One region of the Streptomyces sp. SCPE 10 genome, then DNA from elsewhere that is predicted to be linked to it. Evidence: riboswitches for the same ligand, from Rfam matches in the RefSeq annotation. Region 1 holds a riboswitch; the other holds the start of a gene.
The links. Region 1 has a riboswitch for glycine ahead of gcvP (aminomethyl-transferring glycine dehydrogenase). Riboswitches for the same ligand answer to the same signal wherever they lie in the genome.
Positions count from the first base shown of each region.

Region 2: it holds a riboswitch for glycine, as region 1 does, so the genes downstream of both, gcvT (glycine cleavage system aminomethyltransferase GcvT) here and gcvP (aminomethyl-transferring glycine dehydrogenase) in region 1, are expected to answer to the same signal.

Region 1 covers NZ_CP197069.1:1,455,553-1,460,102, forward strand. The annotation lists gene gcvP (aminomethyl-transferring glycine dehydrogenase) at 1-2,198, opposite strand, end outside; glycine riboswitch at 2,373-2,467, opposite strand; partial or broken gene ACSP97_RS06880 (PRC-barrel domain-containing protein) at 2,587-2,745, shown strand; partial or broken gene ACSP97_RS06885 (DNA polymerase IV) at 2,880-4,308, opposite strand; gene ACSP97_RS06890 (MerR family transcriptional regulator) at 4,364-4,550, opposite strand, start outside.
Region 2 covers NZ_CP197069.1:5,312,502-5,317,051, forward strand. The annotation lists gene glyA (serine hydroxymethyltransferase) at 1-207, opposite strand, end outside; gene gcvH (glycine cleavage system protein GcvH) at 222-602, opposite strand; gene gcvT (glycine cleavage system aminomethyltransferase GcvT) at 733-1,851, opposite strand; glycine riboswitch at 1,896-2,010, opposite strand; glycine riboswitch at 2,011-2,108, opposite strand; gene ACSP97_RS24710 (AAA family ATPase) at 2,322-2,906, shown strand; gene ACSP97_RS24715 (enhanced serine sensitivity protein SseB) at 2,974-3,759, shown strand; gene ACSP97_RS24720 (enhanced serine sensitivity protein SseB C-terminal domain-containing protein) at 3,855-4,550, shown strand, end outside.

The DNA of each region.
Region 1 (4,550 bases):
GGCGCCAGGTGCGAGCGGACCGCCACCGGGCCGACGCCGGGACCGCCGCCGCCGTGCGGGATGCAGAACGTCTTGTGCAGGTTGAGGTGCGAGACGTCGCCGCCGAAGTGGCCCGGCTTGGCGAGGCCCACCAGCGCGTTGAGGTTGGCGCCGTCGACGTACACCTGGCCGCCGGCCTCGTGCACCCGGGCGCAGATGTCGGCGACGTGCTCCTCGAACACACCGTGCGTGGACGGGTAGGTGATCATCAGCACCGCCAGCTCGTCGCGGTACTGCTCGATCTTGGCCCGCAGGTCCTCGACGTCGATCTCGCCGTCCTCGGCGGTCTTGACGACGACGACCTTCATGCCGGCCATCGCGGCGCTGGCGGCGTTGGTGCCGTGCGCGGAGGACGGGATGAGGCAGACCGTGCGGCCCTCGTCGCCATTGGCGCGGTGGTAGCCGCGGACCGCCAGCAGACCGGCCAGCTCGCCCTGGGAGCCGGCGTTGGGCTGGAGGGAGACCTTGTCGTAGCCGGTGACCTCGGCCAGGCGGTCCTCCAGCTCGCGGATGAGCGTGAGGTAGCCCTCGGCCTGCTCGGCGGGCGCGAAGGGGTGCAGCGCGCCGAACTCCGGCCAGGTGACCGGCTCCATCTCGGTGGTCGCGTTGAGCTTCATGGTGCAGGAGCCCAGCGGGATCATGCCGCGGTCGAGCGCGTAGTCACGGTCGGCCAGCTTGCGCAGGTAGCGCAGCATGGCGGTCTCGGAGCGGTGCTGGTGGAAGACCGGGTGGGTGAGGTAGTCGACGCCGCGCAGCAGCGCCTCGGGCAGCGCGTCGGCGGCGCTCGCGTCCAGCGCCTCGATGTCGGCCTCGACGCCGAAGGCGGACCAGACGGCGGCCAGGTGCGCCCGCGTGGTGGTCTCGTCGCAGGCCATGGAGACGTGGTCGGCGTCGACGAGGCGCAGGTTGACGCCGTTGTCCCGGGCGGCGGCGACGATCTCGGCGGCCTTGCCGGGCACCCGGGCGGTGACGGTGTCGAAGAACGCGCCGTGCACCAGCTCCACGCCGCCGGCCTTCAGGCCCTCGGCGAGGATCGCGGCGTACCGGTGGGTGCGCCGGGCGATCGTCCGCAGGCCCTCGGGACCGTGGTAGACGGCGTACATGCCGGCCATGACGGCGAGCAGCACCTGCGCGGTACAGATGTTGCTGGTGGCCTTCTCGCGGCGGATGTGCTGCTCGCGGGTCTGCAGGGCCAGCCGGTAGGCCTTGTTGCCGTCGGCGTCGACGGACACGCCGACCAGGCGGCCGGGCAGGCTGCGGGCGAACTTCTCGTGCACCGCCATGTAGCCCGCGTGCGGCCCGCCGAAGCCCATCGGGACGCCGAAGCGCTGGGTGGTGCCGACGGCGATGTCCGCGCCCAGCTCGCCCGGGGAGGTCAGCAGGGTGAGGGCGAGCAGATCGGCGGCGACGGTGACCAGGGCGCCCAGCTCGTGGGCCTGCTCGATCAGCGGCTTGATGTCGCGTACGGCACCGGAGGCGCCCGGGTACTGGACCAGCACGCCGTTGATGTCCCGGGCGGCGATGTCGGCCGGGATGCCCTCGCTGAGGTCGGCGACGACGACCTCGACGCCGGTCGGCTCGGCGCGGGTCTGGATCACGGCGACGGTCTGCGGCAGGGCGTCCGCGTCGACCAGGAACAGGCCCTTCTTGTTCTTGCCCATGCGCCGGGACAGCGCCATGGCCTCGGCGGCGGCCGTGCCCTCGTCCAGCAGGGAGGCGCCCGAGGTGGGCAGGCCGGTCAGGTCGGCGACCATGGTCTGGAAGTTCAGCAGGGCCTCCAGGCGGCCCTGGGAGATCTCCGGCTGGTAGGGCGTGTAGGCCGTGTACCAGGAGGGGTTCTCCATGACGTTGCGCAGGATGACCGGCGGGGTGAAGGTGCCGTGGTAGCCCAGGCCGATCATGGAGCCGAGGACCTGGTTGCGGTCGGCGAGCGAGCGCAGCTCGGCGAGCACCTCGGCCTCGGTGCGGGCGCCCGGCAGGTCGAGCGCGTCGGCGTTCTTGATCACATCCGGGACCGCGGCGGCGGTCAGCTCGTCCAGGGAGCCGTAGCCGACCTGCGCGAGCATCTTGGCCCGCGCTTCCTGGTCGGGGCCGATGTGGCGCTGTTCGAAGGGGATGCCCGCTTCGAGCTCGGAGAGCGGAATGCGATGGGCGGTCATTGCGGAGGCCTCCTGGTCTGACGCGACCTTCGAAGGGCACCACGGCGCGGGTGCCCCGACGGCCTCCCCCTCTGTCATCTCGACCTGAGAGCTTCACCGGACGCCTCGCGGCGCCGGCTTTCACCGTCGGTGAGGGCGGGAGCCGTCGACACCCGCCCTGCTTTCCAGAGTGACCTCGTCCGTGCGGTACGTGGGCCTGAGAGATTCCGGGGAGGATTTGCTCCTTCGGCGCCTCCGAGGTGGTCGGAGGACTCTCCCGCACGGGGTCAGCAGCCGCAATCAGCCTACCAGCGAGGTCAACGGCCGGTTCCTCAAGTGGCCGCCGCGGTGAAAGTGCTCTTTCGTAGTGCTTACGGATGAGTTGCGACCACGTGGAGGGAGAGGGACCGTGCAGACCGACATCGATCCGCGCAACCTGATCGGCCGCAAGGCGTTCGACCGCACCGGTACGAAGATCGGCACGATCGACGAGGTGTATCTGGACGATGCGACCGGCGTGCCCGAGTGGGCGGCCATACGCACCGGCCTCTTCTCCCGGGACGCCTTCGTCCCCCTGGAACCCAGCGAACTCGTCGACGGCACCCTGCACGTCCCCTTCGACCGTTCCCTGATCAAGGACGCCCCCGACTTCGGCGTGGGCCGCCACCTCTCCCCCGAACAGGAACTCCAGCTCTACCACCACTACGGCCTGGACGTGCCCCCGCCGACGGCGGCCCCGGACCACGACTTCGGCAAACTGGCGGGCTCAGAGGAGACCTGACTTCGGCTGCCCCCGCCCGGCGGGCACCGGCACCAGGGGGAGGGGGTCGGCCGGCCGCAGCGCGGGGTCGGTGACGAGGAAGGTCCGTACCCGGCCGGGATCCGACTGAGGGGTCTCGAACCGCACCGTCACCCGGCCCACGCCGCTGCCCTGCACCCACCCGTGGCCGAACTCGTCGTGCCGTACGTCCTGGCCGGCCCGCCAGTGCGGGGCGGCGGGCTCGGGCGCCGCGGCCGACTCGGTCACCGGCTCCTCGGGCGACTCCTCATCCGAGGGCTTGGCCGCCTGGGCGAACAGGTCCTCCTGGGTGTAGTCGGCGAGCCCGGTGACGCCCACCCCGAGCAGCCGCACCCCGCCCGTGGTGTCCACGGAGTCCAGCAGCCGCCCGGCGGCCTCCCGGACGACCTCCGGATCGTCGGTGGGACCCCGCAGCGTCTCGGAGCGGGTCAGCGTCGAGAAGTCGTAGCGCCGCACCTTCAGGACGATCGTCCGCCCGGACAGCCCCGCCTCGCGCAGCCGCCGCACGCAGCGGTCGGCGAGCCGCCGCACCTCGAACCCGATCCGCGGCCGGTCGTGGATGTCCACGTCGTACGTGTCCTCGACCGACACCGACTTGGCCTCCCGCTCGGCCACCACCGGCCGCTCGTCCCGGGCCAGGGCCATGGCGTACAGCGCCTGTCCGTGCGCCTTGCCGAGCAGCCGTACGAGCTCGGCCTCGCCCGCCTCGGCCAGTTCCTCCACCGTGGTGATCCCGGCCCGCCGCAGATGGTCCCCGGTGGCCGGCCCCACCCCCGGCAGGGTGCGCACCGGCATCGGTCCCAGCAGCGCCCGCTCGGTGCCCGGCTCGATGAGCACCAGCCCGTCCGGCTTGGCCTCCTCGGACGCGATCTTCGCGAGCATCTTGGAGGCGGCGAGCCCCACCGACCCGGCGAGCCCGGTGGCCGCGCGGATGTCCGCGCGCAGCTTGAGGCCGGTTCGCCGCGCCGACTCCGCGTCCCATGCCGTTCCCCCGGCCGCCAGGTCCACGAACGCCTCGTCCAGGCTCAGCGGTTCCACCAGCGGCGACAGCTCCCGCAGCAGCGCCATCACCTGGTCGCTGACCGCGCGGTAGAGGGGGAAACGCGGCACCAGATAGGCGGCGTTGGGTGCCAGCCGGCGCGCCTGCGCCATCGGCATCGCCGAGTGCACCCCGAAGACCCGTGCCTCGTAGGAGGCGGTGGCGACCACCCCGCGCGGCCCGAGCCCGCCCACCACGACCGCCTTCCCGCGCAGGCTCGGCTTGGACGCCTGCTCCACCGAGGCGTAGAAGGCATCCATGTCGAGATGCAGGATCGTGGGCGCGTTTCTCACGTCTCCGATGCTGCACCACGGCACTGACAATGCCCATGTGCCGCGAAGGGGCCGGTCAGACCGCCCGGTTGCGGCGCCGCGCCAGCTCGTCCGCTGGGTTGTGCCCGACGAGCGTCTCGCCGGTGTCGATGCGTTCGCCGTGCAGCTGGGACAGGGCGCTCTCCACGTCCCGCCACACCACGCCGACCGCGATCCCGAAGATGCCCTGGCCGCCCTGGAGCAGGGCGTGGACCTCGTCCGGC
Region 2 (4,550 bases), 3.9 Mb from region 1:
CTCGCAGCCGCCGTAGTAGCGGCGGCCCGGGTAGCCCTCGGCGTACTTGTTGGTGAGGACCGAGCCCTGCGCCTCCATCACCGCGAGCGGCGCGAAGTTCTCGGACGCGATCATCTCCAGCGTGGACTGCTGGCGCAGCAGCTCGGCGTCGACCGCGGCCGCGACCTCGGGGTCCAGCTCGTGCAGGGGCGTGTTCAGGACACTCATGGGGCTACGACTCCTCAGCCGGCGATGTGGGCGTCGTACTCGGCGGCGGAGAACAGGTCCTGCGGCTCCTGCGAGACGCGGACCTTGAACAGCCAGCCGCCCTCGAAGGGCTCGGAGTTCACGAGCGACGGGTCGTCCACGACGTTCTCGTTGATCGCGGTGACCTCGCCGGTGACGGGGGAGTACAGGTCGGAGACCGACTTGGTGGACTCCAGCTCACCACAGGTCTCGCCCGCGGTCACGGTGTCGCCGACGGCCGGGAGCTGGGCGTAGACCACATCGCCGAGCGCGTTGGCCGCGAACTCGGTGATGCCGATCGTCGAGACGCCGTCCTCGTCGGCGCCCGACAGCCACTCGTGCTCCTTGCTGTAACGCAGCTGCTGGGGGTTGCTCATGGCCTGAATTCTCCTGTATGCGCGGGAGTGCTGATGACGGGGGGAGTGCGGGGACCGCCACTGGGCGGGTGAATGTGCGCAGGGTCACGTGCCCGCCCGGGCCGGGCGGGGGCGGGACCGGGCTCGCCGACTACTTCCGGCGCTTGTAGAACGGCAGCGCCACGACCTCGTAGGGCTCGTGGTTGCCGCGGATGTCCACGCCGACGCCCTCGGTGCCCGGCGCCGCGTGCGCCGCGTCGACGTAGGCCATGGCGATCGGCTTGCCCAGGGTGGGGGAGGGGGCACCGGAGGTGACCTCGCCGATCACCTTTCCGTCGGCGACCACCGCGTACCCGGCGCGCGGGACGCGCCGGCCCTCGGCGATCAGACCGACGAGGACGCGCGGGGGGTTCTGCTCGGCGCGGGCGGCGGCCTCGGCGAGCGCCGCGCGCCCGACGAAGTCGCCCTCCTTCTCGAACTTGACCACGCGGCCGAGCCCGGCGTCGAAGGGGGTCAGCGCGGTGGTCAGCTCGTGCCCGTACAGCGGCATGCCCGCCTCCAGGCGCAGCGTGTCCCGGCAGGACAGGCCGCACGGCACCAGACCGGCGCCCTCGCCGGCCTTGGTCAGCGCCTGCCACAGCTCGACGGCGTGCTCGGGCTTCACGAACAGCTCGAAGCCGTCCTCGCCGGTGTAGCCGGTGCGGGCGATCAGCGCGGGAACGCCGGCGACCGTGCCGGGCAGCCCGGCGTAGTACTTCAGGCCGTCCAGGTCGGCGTCGGTGAGCGACGCGAGGATGCCGGGGGACTCGGGGCCCTGCACGGCGATCAGGGCGTAGGCGTCCCGGTCGTCGCGGACCTCGGCGTCGAAGCCCGCCGCGCGCTCGGTCAGCGCGTCCAGGACCACCTGGGCGTTGGAGGCGTTGGCGACGACCATGTACTCGGTCTCGGCGAGCCGGTAGACGATCAGGTCGTCCAGGATGCCGCCGTCGGCCCGGCAGATCATGGTGTAGCGGGCGCGGCCGATGCCGACGGAGGCGATGTTGCCGACCAGGGCGTGGTTCAGGAAGGCGGCCGCCTCGGCGCCGGTGACGGTGATCTCGCCCATGTGGGACAGGTCGAACAGGCCCGCCCTGGTCCGCACGGCCATGTGCTCGTCGCGCTCGGAGCCGTAGCGCAGGGGCATGTCCCAGCCCGCGAAGTCGGTCATCGTCGCACCGAGCGAGCGGTGCACGGCGTCCAGCGCGGTGTGTCGGAGTTCGGTACTGCTCATCGGTCGGTCGTCTCCCAGGGCAACAGGGATGGGGCGAGGAACGTTCCTCCCCATCTGTCATCGGAACCTGAGAGGTTCGCCGGGACCGCCACGGGGGCGAGATCACGGCTTGCACCTTGGGTGGAGCCACTGTCACAGCGACCCGCTTTTCAGATGTGCCTCGCCCGCGCGGTAACGGGGCCTGAGAGATTCAAGGGAGGGACTTGCTCCTTCGGCGCCCCAGCGCAGACGGCTGGGGACTCTCCCGCGCGGATTCAAGCGGCCGGTATGCAGTTGGCGGCCACATCATTGCACGTCGCACCCGTGCCCGTCAGGGCCCGCATCCGTAACCGGCCCGTGGCGGCGCGCGCACCCGTCCGTCATACCGGTGCCATTACCTTCTCTTTACCTCCGGCGGGCAGAAACCAGACCGGGGCGCGGACCGGCCGGGGGCGGGGGAGCCGACCCGGAACAGGGGACAGGGGGCGGGCATGGCGGACCGGACACGGGCGTGGGATCTGCGCGACCGGGCGGACCACACGCCCCGCACCCTCTGCTTCGGCCCCCGTGACCTCGTGGTTCTCAGCGGGCTGCCCGGCAGCGGCAAGTCCACGCTGATGCGCCGCGCGGTCACCGGCCGCCGTGTCGACTCCCAGGACACCCGCGAGCGCTTCGCCGCCCGGCTGCCCCGGTGCCTGCCGTACGCCCTCTACCGCCCCCTGGTGCGCGCCGCCCACTACCTCGCGCTGCGCCGCGCCCTGCGCTCGGGGCAGCCGGTGGTGGTGCACGACTGCGGCACCCAGCCCTGGGTGCGCGCCTGGCTCGCCCGCTCGGCCCGGCGCGCCGGCGGCACCCTGCACCTGGTCCTGCTGGACGTGCCGGAGCAGACGGCCCGCGCGGGCCAGCGCGAGCGCGGCCGCGGCGTCTCCCGGTACGCCTTCGCCCGCCACCGCCGCACCACGGCCCGGCTGCTCGGCGCGGTGCAGCGCGGCGAGCTGCCCGCGGGCTGCGGCTCCGCGGTGCTGCTGGACCGGCCCGCGGCGGACGCGGTACAGCGGATCGTGTTCACGGGGTAGCGGCCTGGTCACCGCCACCCGATAGCCTTCGTGGTCCCAGCAGTGGTTCCCAGCAGGCGGTAGGCAGATGGACTTCCCGGCGGACATTCCCGCGGACTTCCCGGCACAGGCGCACCCCCACCCGCACGGCGGTTGGCCCGGCAACGAACTGGAGGAGGTGCTGTCGGCCTCCCTCGGCATACCCGCGGCGGGCGGCCGGATCATCGAGGTCCTCGGCCGCAGCTTCTTCTGGGTGCCGCTGCCCAACGGCGGCGGTCCGGGCAGCGGCCCGCTGGACCTCCCCGGCCTGGAACTCGACGGCCAGGCGTACGTCCCGGTGTTCAGCTCCGAGGAGCAACTGCGCCAGGCGACCGGCTCCCACATGGCGTACGCCATCGCCCCGGCCGTGGAGTTCGCCCGCGGGCTGCCCCCGCAGGCCGGCATCGCGGTCAACCCCGGCGGCACGGTCGGCATCCCGCTGCCGCCCGAGGCCGTGGCCGAGCTGTGCCGCGCCGGCAACACCCCGCTGGACGGCCCGGCGGCCGGCGGTCGCGTCCGCCTCTTCGAGCCCGACTGGCAGGACGACCCGGTCGACTTCTTCTCCGCCGCGTCCGCCGAGTTCGCCGCGACCGGCGTGGTGCTCACCGCCCGCCGCTGCCTGGCCGCCATCGAGACGGCCGACCCGGTGATGTTCGTCGGCGTCGAACTCTCCGGGTGGGAGGGCGACTTCCGCGCCGCCCCGCTGGAGGCCCTGGGCCGCGCCCTCGGCCGGGTCCCGGTGCGGTGGCCGGTCAACCTGATCCTCCTGGACGTCACGGACGACCCGGTCGCCCAGTGGCTGAAGTCAAGCGTCCGACCCTTCTACGTTCAGTAGGCCGGGCGCCCGCGTACGAACAACGGGGCCGGAGCTCATCGGCGCATAAGCTGTCCCCACACGCGGGGCATGATGAAAAAGAAGGGCATGACAAGGTGAGCGCCACCCACAGCGGAAGCGTCGAACACACGCTGCGCCACGTCACGCCCGGACGCTACGACGCCTACGAGGCCCTCCTCCGCGCCCTCGCCACCCCCTCCGCCGGCCAGATCTGGATGCTGCTGTGGCACGGCCAGGCCGGCTCCCCGGACGCCCAGTACGGGAACATGGAGGTCGGCGGCTTCCACTACGCCCCCTGTGTCACCTCCGCCCAGGAACTGTCGGCCAGTGGCTGGAACCGTTCCTACGAGGTGATCGACGGTCTGGACGTCGCCCGCACCCTCTACCCCGACCACTACGGCCTCTGGCTCAATCCGCACGCCCCGGGCGGCGGCGTCGGCATCCCCTGGCTGGACCTGCGCCGCATCGCCACCGGACTGGACCGCCAGCCCGCCGGACCGCTGCGGCTGTCCGAACCGGGCATCGAGATCCCCCAGTTCTACGCCCTGCTCGCGCAGCACGCCCACCGCACCCCCGCGCTGCGCTCCCTGCGCCGCGCCTGGGTCCAGCCCGCGCTCGGCGCGCCGTACCTCGCCATCGGCCTCGACCTGTACGACGCCTCGCCGGCCGCCGTCGACTCGGTGCGCGCGATGATGCAGCAGTCCGTCGGCGCCGTCCCGGAGGGCCTCCCGGTGTCCACGGTCGCGCTGACCGACGACCACGACCCGGTCGTGATGTGGATGCGGGCCAAT